Regions from separate parts of the Janthinobacterium kumbetense genome, predicted to be linked through region 1. Evidence: predicted binding sites of a transcription regulator. Region 1 holds the regulator's gene; the other holds the start of a gene.
What was found. Region 1 encodes FliA, which starts transcription of late flagellar genes. Its sites were predicted from a motif close to CTAAAGTTTNNNNNNNNNNNGCCGNTA; they were not measured.

Region 2: NCG91_RS12110 (DUF5610 domain-containing protein) is a predicted target of FliA. The motif match lies at 2,151-2,177, and genes of this name have one in related genera.

Annotation. Positions count from the first base shown of each region.
Region 1 covers NZ_JAMQGR010000006.1:290,059-294,637, forward strand. Annotated here, with positions in the region: gene flhF (flagellar biosynthesis GTPase FlhF) at 1-1,085, shown strand, start outside; gene NCG91_RS18365 (MinD/ParA family ATP-binding protein) at 1,078-1,941, shown strand; gene NCG91_RS18370 (RNA polymerase sigma factor FliA) at 1,987-2,718, shown strand; gene NCG91_RS18375 (flagellar motor protein) at 2,700-3,446, shown strand; gene motD (flagellar motor protein MotD) at 3,452-4,234, shown strand; gene NCG91_RS18385 (translation initiation factor Sui1) at 4,299-4,579, shown strand, end outside.
Region 2 covers NZ_JAMQGR010000003.1:278,540-283,118, reverse strand. Annotated here, with positions in the region: gene NCG91_RS12120 (HPF/RaiA family ribosome-associated protein) at 1-239, shown strand, start outside; gene NCG91_RS12115 (GGDEF domain-containing protein) at 498-1,463, shown strand; gene NCG91_RS12110 (DUF5610 domain-containing protein) at 1,465-2,079, opposite strand; gene sbcB (exodeoxyribonuclease I) at 2,227-3,675, shown strand; gene pyrF (orotidine-5'-phosphate decarboxylase) at 3,844-4,579, opposite strand, start outside.

The DNA.
Region 1 (4,579 bases):
AGCGCCCGGCCGCGCCACGTCCTGCCGCGCCGCGCCAGGCTGCCTCCGAGCCAGTGGACATGGCCCGCATGCAGCAGATGATGGCCAGCGCGCTGGCGCACGTCAAGGAAAACGCCGCCGCCGAGATGAGCGGCATGATGAATGAAATCCGCGCCATGCGCGGCATGATGGAAACCCAGCTGGCGGAAATCTCGTGGGGTTCGACGCAGCAGCGCGAGCCGCAAAAAGCCGTCGTGCTGCGCGAAATGCTGGCGGCCGGCTTCTCGGCCAGCCTGGCGCGCTACCTGATCGACAAGCTGCCGGCCGGCCTCGATGGCGCGCAAAGCATGCGCTGGATCAAGACGGTCCTCAGCCGTAACCTGAATACTGTGGCCAATGAAGACGCCATGCTGGAGCAGGGCGGCGTGTTTGCCCTGGTGGGCCCGACGGGCGTCGGCAAGACCACCAGCACGGCCAAGCTGGCGGCCCGCTGCGTGATGCGCCACGGCCCGGAAAAGCTGGCCCTGATCACCACGGATGCCTACCGTATCGGCGCGCATGAACAGTTGCGCATCTACGGCAAGATCCTCGGCGTGATGGTGCATTCGGTGAAGGACGAGGCGGACTTGCGCATCGCCCTGAAAGAATTGAAGAACAAGCACACGGTGCTGATCGATACGGTGGGCGTGAGTCAGCGCGACCAGATGGTGACGGAACAGGTGGCCATGCTGTCGGGCGCCGGCGCCGACGTGAAGCGCCTGCTGTGCCTGAACTCCACGGCCACGCAGGAAACGTTGAATGAAGTGGTGCGCGCGTATCAGGGCAGCGGCCTGGCCGGCTGCATCATGACCAAGCTCGATGAAGCGGCCTCGATCGGCAATGTGCTCGACGTGGTGATCCGCCAGAAGCTGAACCTGTTTTATGTGTCGAACGGCCAGCGCGTGCCGGAAGACCTGTACCTGGCCGACCGCGGCTACCTGATCGACCGTGCCTTCAAGCTCAAGCGCGATGCGGCGGCGACGCAGTTTTCCGACGCCGAACTGCCGCTGCTGATGGCGCAGGCGGCCGCCCGCAACAATGAAGCGCGCGGGGTGCACCTTGGCTAATTTCGATTTCGACCAGGCCGAAGGCTTGCGCCGCATGCTGGCCGGCCCGCAGCCGCGCGTCATGACGTTCCTCTCGGCCACGCCGCAGGACGACAAGGGCGCCATGCTGGTCAACCTGGGCGCGTCGCTCGTCTACGGCGGCAATGACGTGCTGCTGCTCGACGCCAGCGGCGGCAGCGATGGCGTGGCATCGCGTCTGGGACTGGCGCACGGCGCCAGCCTGCGCGACGTGGCGCGCCAGCAGTGCGGCTTGAACCAGGTCATCCACCAGGTGCCGCAAGGTTTCGGCGTGGCCAGCCTGGGCGCGCGCAACCATTTGATGGACAGCATGGATTATGCGGGCGAGGATGAACTGCGCCGCCTGGGCAAGACGTTCGACGTGCTGGCGCGCCAGAGCGGCATCGTGCTGGTTGACGGCGTCGTGGCGGACGAGGGCGCGTGCTTCCCCGTGCCGCTGATGGCATCGTCGGATATCGTCGTGCAAGTCTCGACCAGCGCCACCTCGATCAAGGCGGCGTACTGCCTGATCAAGCGCCTGAGCCAGGAACTGGGACGCCGTCCGTTCGGCATTCTCGTCACCGGCGCTTCCGAATCCGAAGCAAAAGTGGTATACGATAATATGGCGCAGGCGGCAAGCCGCTACCTGGCCGTGAAGCTCACTTCGATGGGTTCCGTGCCTGCCGACGAGTATCTGCACCGCGCGGCGCGGCTGGGCCGCAGCGTGGTCGACGCGTTTCCGCTGGCGGGAGCGTCGGTGGCGTTTCGCGGACTGGCCGAGCGGCTGGCCCGTTCGGCGGCGCCGGTGCTTGGCGGCACCTTGTACCAGACGGGGAGCCCGCACCAGTTCAGCGCCTGAATCGAACCGCAGCACCAGATAAGATGAGAAAACAATAAGCAGCCTATGTACACGGTCAAAGGGAAATCGAACAAGGACTATTTGCTGACGGAGCACATTCCGCTGGTGAAGCGTCTGGCGCACCATATGAAGGCGAAATTGCCGCCTTCGGTCGAGGTCGATGACCTGATCCAGGCCGGCATGATCGGCCTGCTCGATGCCATTACGCGCTATGAAGAGACGCATGGCGCGCAGTTCGAGACGTATGCCGTGCTGCGCATCCGCGGCGCCATGCTCGACGAATTGCGCACCAGCGACTGGCTGCCGCGCAGCATGCGCCAGAACATGCGCAAGATCGAAGAGGCGATGAGCACCCTGCAGCAGCGCCTCGGCCATCCGCCGACGGAGTCGGAAGTGGCGAAGCTGCTGAAAATGTCGCTGGCCGACTACCAGGAAATGCTGGGCGACGGCGGCGGCCACCAGCTCGTGTACTACGAAGACTTTCATGACCCGGACGGCAATGACAGCTTCCTCGACCGCCACTGCGTGGACGAGGACAGCGACCCCTTGCGTTCCCTGCTCGATACCGATTTCCGGCAATCCGTGATCGATGCCATCGACGCGCTGCCGCCACGCGAGAAAATACTCATGGGCCTGTATTACGAAGAAGAGCTGAACCTGAAGGAGATCGGCGCGGTGATGGGCGTATCCGAATCGCGCGTCTCGCAGCTGCATACCCAGGCCGTCGCGCGCCTGCGCGCAACCTTGAGGGAGCTGGCGTGGACTGGTCCAGCGTAATCGGGCTGGCGCTGGCGCTGGCCGGCCTGCTGGTCGGCCAGGCACTGGAAGGCGGCAAGATGGCCTCCCTGCTGCAGCCGGCCGCCTTTGCCATCGTCATCGTCGGCACCTTCGGCGCCGTGCTGCTGCAGACGCGGCTGCGCACTTTTGTCCGCGGCCTGGAAATGCTGCGCTGGGTCTTCCTGCCGCCATCCGATACGCGCGCCGCGCTGGCGCGCGACATCGGGCAATGGAGCCTGACGGCGCGCCGCGACGGCCCGCTGGCGCTCGAGCGCCTGATGGAAAACACGGCCGACCGCTTCAACGCCAAGGGTTTGCGCATGATCGTCGACGGCATCGCGCCCGACAAGCTGCGCCAGCTGCTCGACGTGGAAATCTCCGCCTATGAAATGGCCGAGCGCCAGGCCGTCAAGGTGTGGGAATCGGCGGCCGGCTATTCGCCTACAATCGGCATCCTGGGCGCCGTGCTGGGCCTGATCCACGTGATGGAAAACCTCACCGACCCCAGCAAGCTGGGCGGCGGCATCGCCGTGGCCTTCGTCTCCACCATCTACGGCGTGGGCCTGGCCAACCTGCTGTTCCTGCCGGTGGCCAATAAACTCAAGGCCATCGTTTCGCGCCGAGTGGTGCAATATGAAATCACGGCCGCCGTGCTGTACGACATCGCCACGGGCGACCACACGCGCATCATCGAAGAGCGCGTGTCCAGCCTCTTGCACGAGCATTGACCATGATGCGGCGCGCGCGCAGGAAGTATGACGAGGAACCGGACAACCAGGACCGCTGGCTGATCTCGTACGCCGACTTCATCACCCTGCTGTTCGCCTTCTTCGTCGTCATGTATGCGATTTCGCAAGTCAACGAAGGCAAATACCGCGTCTTCCAGAACGCCATCGGCCAGGCCTTCAGCCTGGAAAAGGGCGCGCCGCCCATCATCATGGAAGCGCCGCAGGCGATCCCGTTGCCGAACCCCGCCCTGAAACGCCGCACGGAAGCCATCCGCCGCGAGCGCGAACACATGACGCGCCTGGCGCAGGACCTGACGTCAACCCTGGCGCCGCTGGTCAAGGAAGGCAAGGTGCGGGTCACGCAGACGAGCCGCGGCGTGAGCGTGGAAATCAATGCCAGCGTGCTGTTCGACCCGGGCGCGGCGGGCTTGACGGCGGAATCGGACCAGGCCTTGCGCGCCGTGGCCGTGCTGCTCAAGGACGACACGCACGACGTGCAGGTGGAAGGGCATACGGATGTGCAGCCGATCAGCAATTCGACCTTTGCCTCGAACTGGGAGTTGTCGGCCGCGCGCGCCAGCGCCGTGGTGCGCCTGTTCATCGCCAGCGGCGTCAAGGCGTCGCGCCTGACGGCCGTGGGCCACGCCGACAATATCCCCGTGGCGCCGAACGCCACGCCGGAAGGGCGCGCGCGCAACCGCCGGGTCGCCGTGACGATTTTGTCGGGCATCCCCGAAACGGTGACGGAAGTGCCGACGGCGCCCGTGGCGCCTGCGCCGGCCAACTGACGCTCGTCAACTGCGGGCTGCCGCTTGGTACAATCGCGCTTTCTTCCTCTTTTATCGTTCCCTCATGAAAAGCAGCTCCCTGGGCGGTCTCGTCTATTCCACTGAAACGGGCCGCATGTGTCCCGCCTGCCGCCAGCCGCTGGCGCAGTGCGCGTGCAAGGCGCAAGCGAAGGCCGCGCCTGCGGGCGATGGCGTGGTGCGCGTCTCGCGCCAGACCAAGGGCCGTGGCGGCAAGAGCGTCACCGTGGTCAAGGGCTTGCCGCTGGACGCCGTCGCGCTGGCCCTGCTGGGCAAGCAGTTGCGCACGCAGTGCGGCTCGGGCGGCACCGTCAAGGATGGCGTGAT
Region 2 (4,579 bases), on a different contig from region 1:
ATGGCCCGAAAGGCGGCGCCGACGATATCCGCTGCGTCATGGAAGCACGCGTTGCTGGCTATCAACCGATCGCCGTGACCGAACAGAACGCCACCGTGCATCAATCCGTTGCCGGCGCCACCGATAAACTGAAACGCGCCATCGATAGCGCCCTGGGCCGCCTGCAAGACAGCAAGCGCCACGCCACCGGCAAGAATGCCGTGATCGATACGGCCGAAGCGGAAGAAACCGCCGAGTAATCCCCACCCGCAGGATTTTCAGAGACTGAGGCAGCCGTTCAAGGCTGCCTTTGCACATCCGGCCCGCCTTTCGCGCGCGGCAACATCCATAACAAAACCGCAAGCATTCCTGCGTATTGACGCGGCAATGAAATAATTGTCGTATTTCTCACAGTAAGTGACCTCAAGCAAGCCTTTGGCGTTACAGCCAAGGCCGCTTTACGCTATCATGAAGCTACCGGCCCCCTGCTCGCGCGCCGGCTTTTTGAAAGTGTGATTGTGGAACAGATCGGCAACTTCGGCGCTTCAGGCTGCAACATCGGCGATTTACAGCTATTTCGCGATGGGGCGGATAGCCAGACGGCCGCCATGCTGGCGCCCTGCCCCGTGATGCGCCTGGAAGCGGGCGAAGCCATTGCCGACACGCAAGGCGCCAGCCTGTACATCGTCCTGCGCGGCTCGCTGGCCGTGGCCGCCGACACCCACACGGGCATGGATGACGGCACCGTCAGCAAGGTCTTGCCCGGCGAAAGCGTGGGCGAACAATCGGTGCTCGATGAAGCGAGCAACCTGGCCGCCATTTCCGCCCTGGAAGAAACCGACTTGCTGGTGATCGACGCGGCCATCGTATGGGAATTGATCGAGCAGTCGAACGGCTTGGCGCGCAACCTGCTGCGGCTGCTGTCCTTCCGCATCCGCGCCGCCAATGCCTTGCTGCGCCGGCGCCAGAAACTGGGCGAATTCTACCGCCAGCTGTCGATGGTCGACAGCCTGACGGGCTTGTACAACCGCGCCTGGCTGACGGATTTACTGCCCAACATGATCGTCACGGCCCACGCCAGCGGCTCGCCGCTGTCGCTGGTGATGATAGACCTCGACCATTTCAAGCGCTTCAACGACACGCACGGCCACCAGGCGGGCGACCAGGCACTGCGCATCGCCGCGCAAGTGCTGGGCGCGGCCCTGCGGCCCACGGATTTCGCCGTGCGCTACGGTGGCGAGGAAATGATGGTGATCTTGCCCGATACCAACGAACACGTGGCCTTGCGGGTGGCCGAGCGCTTGTGCGAGCGCATGCAGCTCGCCGTCATCTTCGCCGACATGCGCAGCGCCTTGCCGCACATCACGGGTTCCTTCGGCGTGGCCAGCCTGGCGGCCGAACAGGACGACCATGCGCTGATCGCCGCGGCCGACGCGGCGCTCTATCGCGCCAAAGCATCGGGCCGCAACAGGGTCATGCTGTAGTTCAGGCGGCCTTGCTGTCGGCCGGCTTGGCGGCGTCATCCTTCTTACTGCTGTGCGCGGCGATGAAGTCGGCATAGCCCTTTTGCACCAGCTCGTACGTCTTGTCGATATTGCCGGCGATGTCGCCATTCAGCACTTTCAAGCCGCCCAGGATGTCGCGCGCTTCCTTGAAGCCTTTTTCCATGCCGCCGCTGATGGTGTCCATGAACTTGGTCAGGGCCGTATCGTCGTCCAGGCCGGGATTCTGTTTCTTGAAAGCATCAAAAAATCCCGTCGAGAGCGATACAATGCGGTTCGCCGTCGCTTCGGCGCTGTTATCCTGCGAAGCCGCGTTCTGGATCGCATCCTCGCCGTACTGACCCTTCAGCGCTTCATTGATGTTGGTGATGGCCGCCTTGTACAGCAGCGCCAGCGGTTCGTTCTCGGAACCGATCGACACGTTCAGCGACGCCTGCATGATGGAAGCGTTCAATTGCAGCTTGGTGCGGTCATTCACGCTCATTTCAGCGTTGACGCCGTCCTTTTGCTGGACTTTATCGTCCTTGCCGGCAACGCCCGTACTGACGGAAGTCACGGAAGGGGTGGAATTGCCGCTTGCGGCGATGGGAATTGACACGATAGACCTCCTTGAACGGGCAATGTATGCCACCATGCGGGAAACGCGATGATGACCATCCTCTCGTGTAGTATCGGCAGGTTTTCAGAAAACTGTAGCAGCGGCCGCTTTTGGCGGCCCGGATAACCAATCAAGCAACGACCATCAATGACTAACCAGACCTTTCTTTGGCACGACTACGAAACTTTTGGCGCCCAGCCGCGCCGCGACCGCCCGGCCCAGTTCGCCGCCATCCGCACGGATGCCGACCTCAACGAGATCGGCGAACCCATCATGCTGTATTGTCAGCCTGCCAATGATTTCCTGCCCGACCCGCAATCGTGCCTGATCACGGGCATCACGCCGCAGCAGTGTCTGCAGCTGGGCGTGCCCGAACACCAGTTCGCCGCCACCATCGAAGCGGCCTTTTCGGAGCCGGGCACCATCGGCGTGGGCTACAACACCATCCGTTTCGACGATGAAGTCACGCGTTTCCTGTTCTGGCGCAACCTGATCGACCCGTATGCGCGCGAATGGAAGAACCATTGCGGCCGCTGGGACATCCTCGACGTGGTGCGCATGACGCACGCGCTGCGCCCGGAAGGCATCGCATGGCCAAAGCGTGACGATGGCCAGACCAGTTTTAAACTGGAACACTTGAGCAAGGCCAATGGCCTGGTCCACGAAGCGGCGCATGATGCACTGTCCGACGTGCGCGCCACCATCGCCCTGGCACGCCTGATCAAGCAGAAACAGCCGAAATTGTTCGAATTCTGCCTGGCCCTGCACAAGAAGGACCGGGTCGCCAGCGAAATGGGCATGCACCTGGCCGCCGGCGAGCGCCAGCCTTTCCTGCACGTGTCGGGCATGTTCCCCGCCGAACGGGGTTGCCTGGGCATCGTCTGGCCGCTGGCCACGCATCCGAGCAATAAGAATGAAATCCTCGTCTGGGATTGCGCCTACGACCCGCGCGAGCTGTTCCAGCTGGACGCCGACACCATCCGCACGCGCCTGTTCACGCGCAAGGACGCCATGCCGGAAGGCATGACGCGCCTGCCCGTGAAAAGCGTGCACCTGAACAAGTCGCCCATGCTGGTCGGCAATTTAAAAACGCTGTCGCCGGCCATGGCCGCGCAATGGGGCATCGATCTGGACGCGGCGAAGGTCAACGCGCAATTCGCCGCCGCGGCGCCGAACATGGATGCCGTCTGGGCTGAAGTATTCCAGCGCCCGGGCGCGAATGCCGCGCTGGACGTGGATGAGGATTTGTACAATGGTTTCGTCAGCAACGATGACCGCCGCCTGCTCGAATCCTTGCGCCGCGACACGCCGGCCAAGCTGGCCACGGCCCGCCCCTCGTTTGCCGACGAACGCCTGCAGGAACTGCTGTTCCGCTACCGCGCCCGCAATTTCCCGCAAACCCTGAGCGAAGCGGAAAGTCTGCGCTGGGAACAGCACCGCGCCGCCCGCCTGTTCGACGGCGACGCCGGCGCCCGCACCATCGAAATGCTGTTTACGGAAATCGACGTGCTGTCGGAATCCGTCGATGAGCGGGGCGAGGAAATTCTGGGAGAACTCTACGATTACGCGGAGATCGTCGCACCACAGCGTGACTAAATGCAAAATGCCGGGCTAGCCCGGCATTTTTTATGGATGACAAACAACAGTCATCACGGTGCCTGACAGAAGCGTAGCGAGCGGATGGGAGTTGCGGCCGAGAAGCGCAACTGTGCTATGGCACAGTGAGCATCGCCGGCCGCAAATCTCGACGCGCAGTAGCTTATGTCAGCCACCATCAGACGCGCGGTGCGCGTTGATCGCATCGCGCGTTTCAATGGCCACGCGGCGCGCGGCGTCGGCGAAGTCTTCGCCCGTCTGCGGCGTGGCGTAGATGATGGCGCGCGACGAGCTGATCATCATGCCCATGCCGTTCGCCGTCTGGCCCGCGCCGACGGTGGCGGCGATGTCGCCGCCCTGGGCGCCGATACCGGGCACCAGCAGCGGCATGTCGCCGACGATGGCGCGCACCTGCGCCAGTTCTTCAGGGAAGGTGGCGCCGACGACGAGCGCGCACTGGCCGTTTTTATTCCACTTCTCGGCCACCAGGCGCGCCACGCGCTGGTACAGCGGTTCGCCATCCGTATTCAGGAATTGCAGGTCCGAGCCGCCCGGGTTCGACGTGCGGCACAGGATAATCACGCCGCGGTCTTTCCACGCCAGGTAGGGATCGAGCGAATCTTCGCCCATGTACGGGTTCACGGTGACGGCATCGGCGCCGTAGCGCTCGAACGCTTCGCGCGCGTATTGCGTGGCCGTCGCGCCGATGTCGCCCCGTTTCGCGTCGAGGATCAGCGGGATGTGCGGATAATTCTCGCGCACGTAGCGGCAGATGTCTTCCAGCTGCTTTTCCGCGCCCAGCGCGGAAAAATACGCGATCTGCGGCTTGAAGGCGCAAGCCAGGTCGGCCGTGGCATCGATGATGCGCGTGCAAAAGGTGGTGATTCCATCAGGCAGGTCGCGC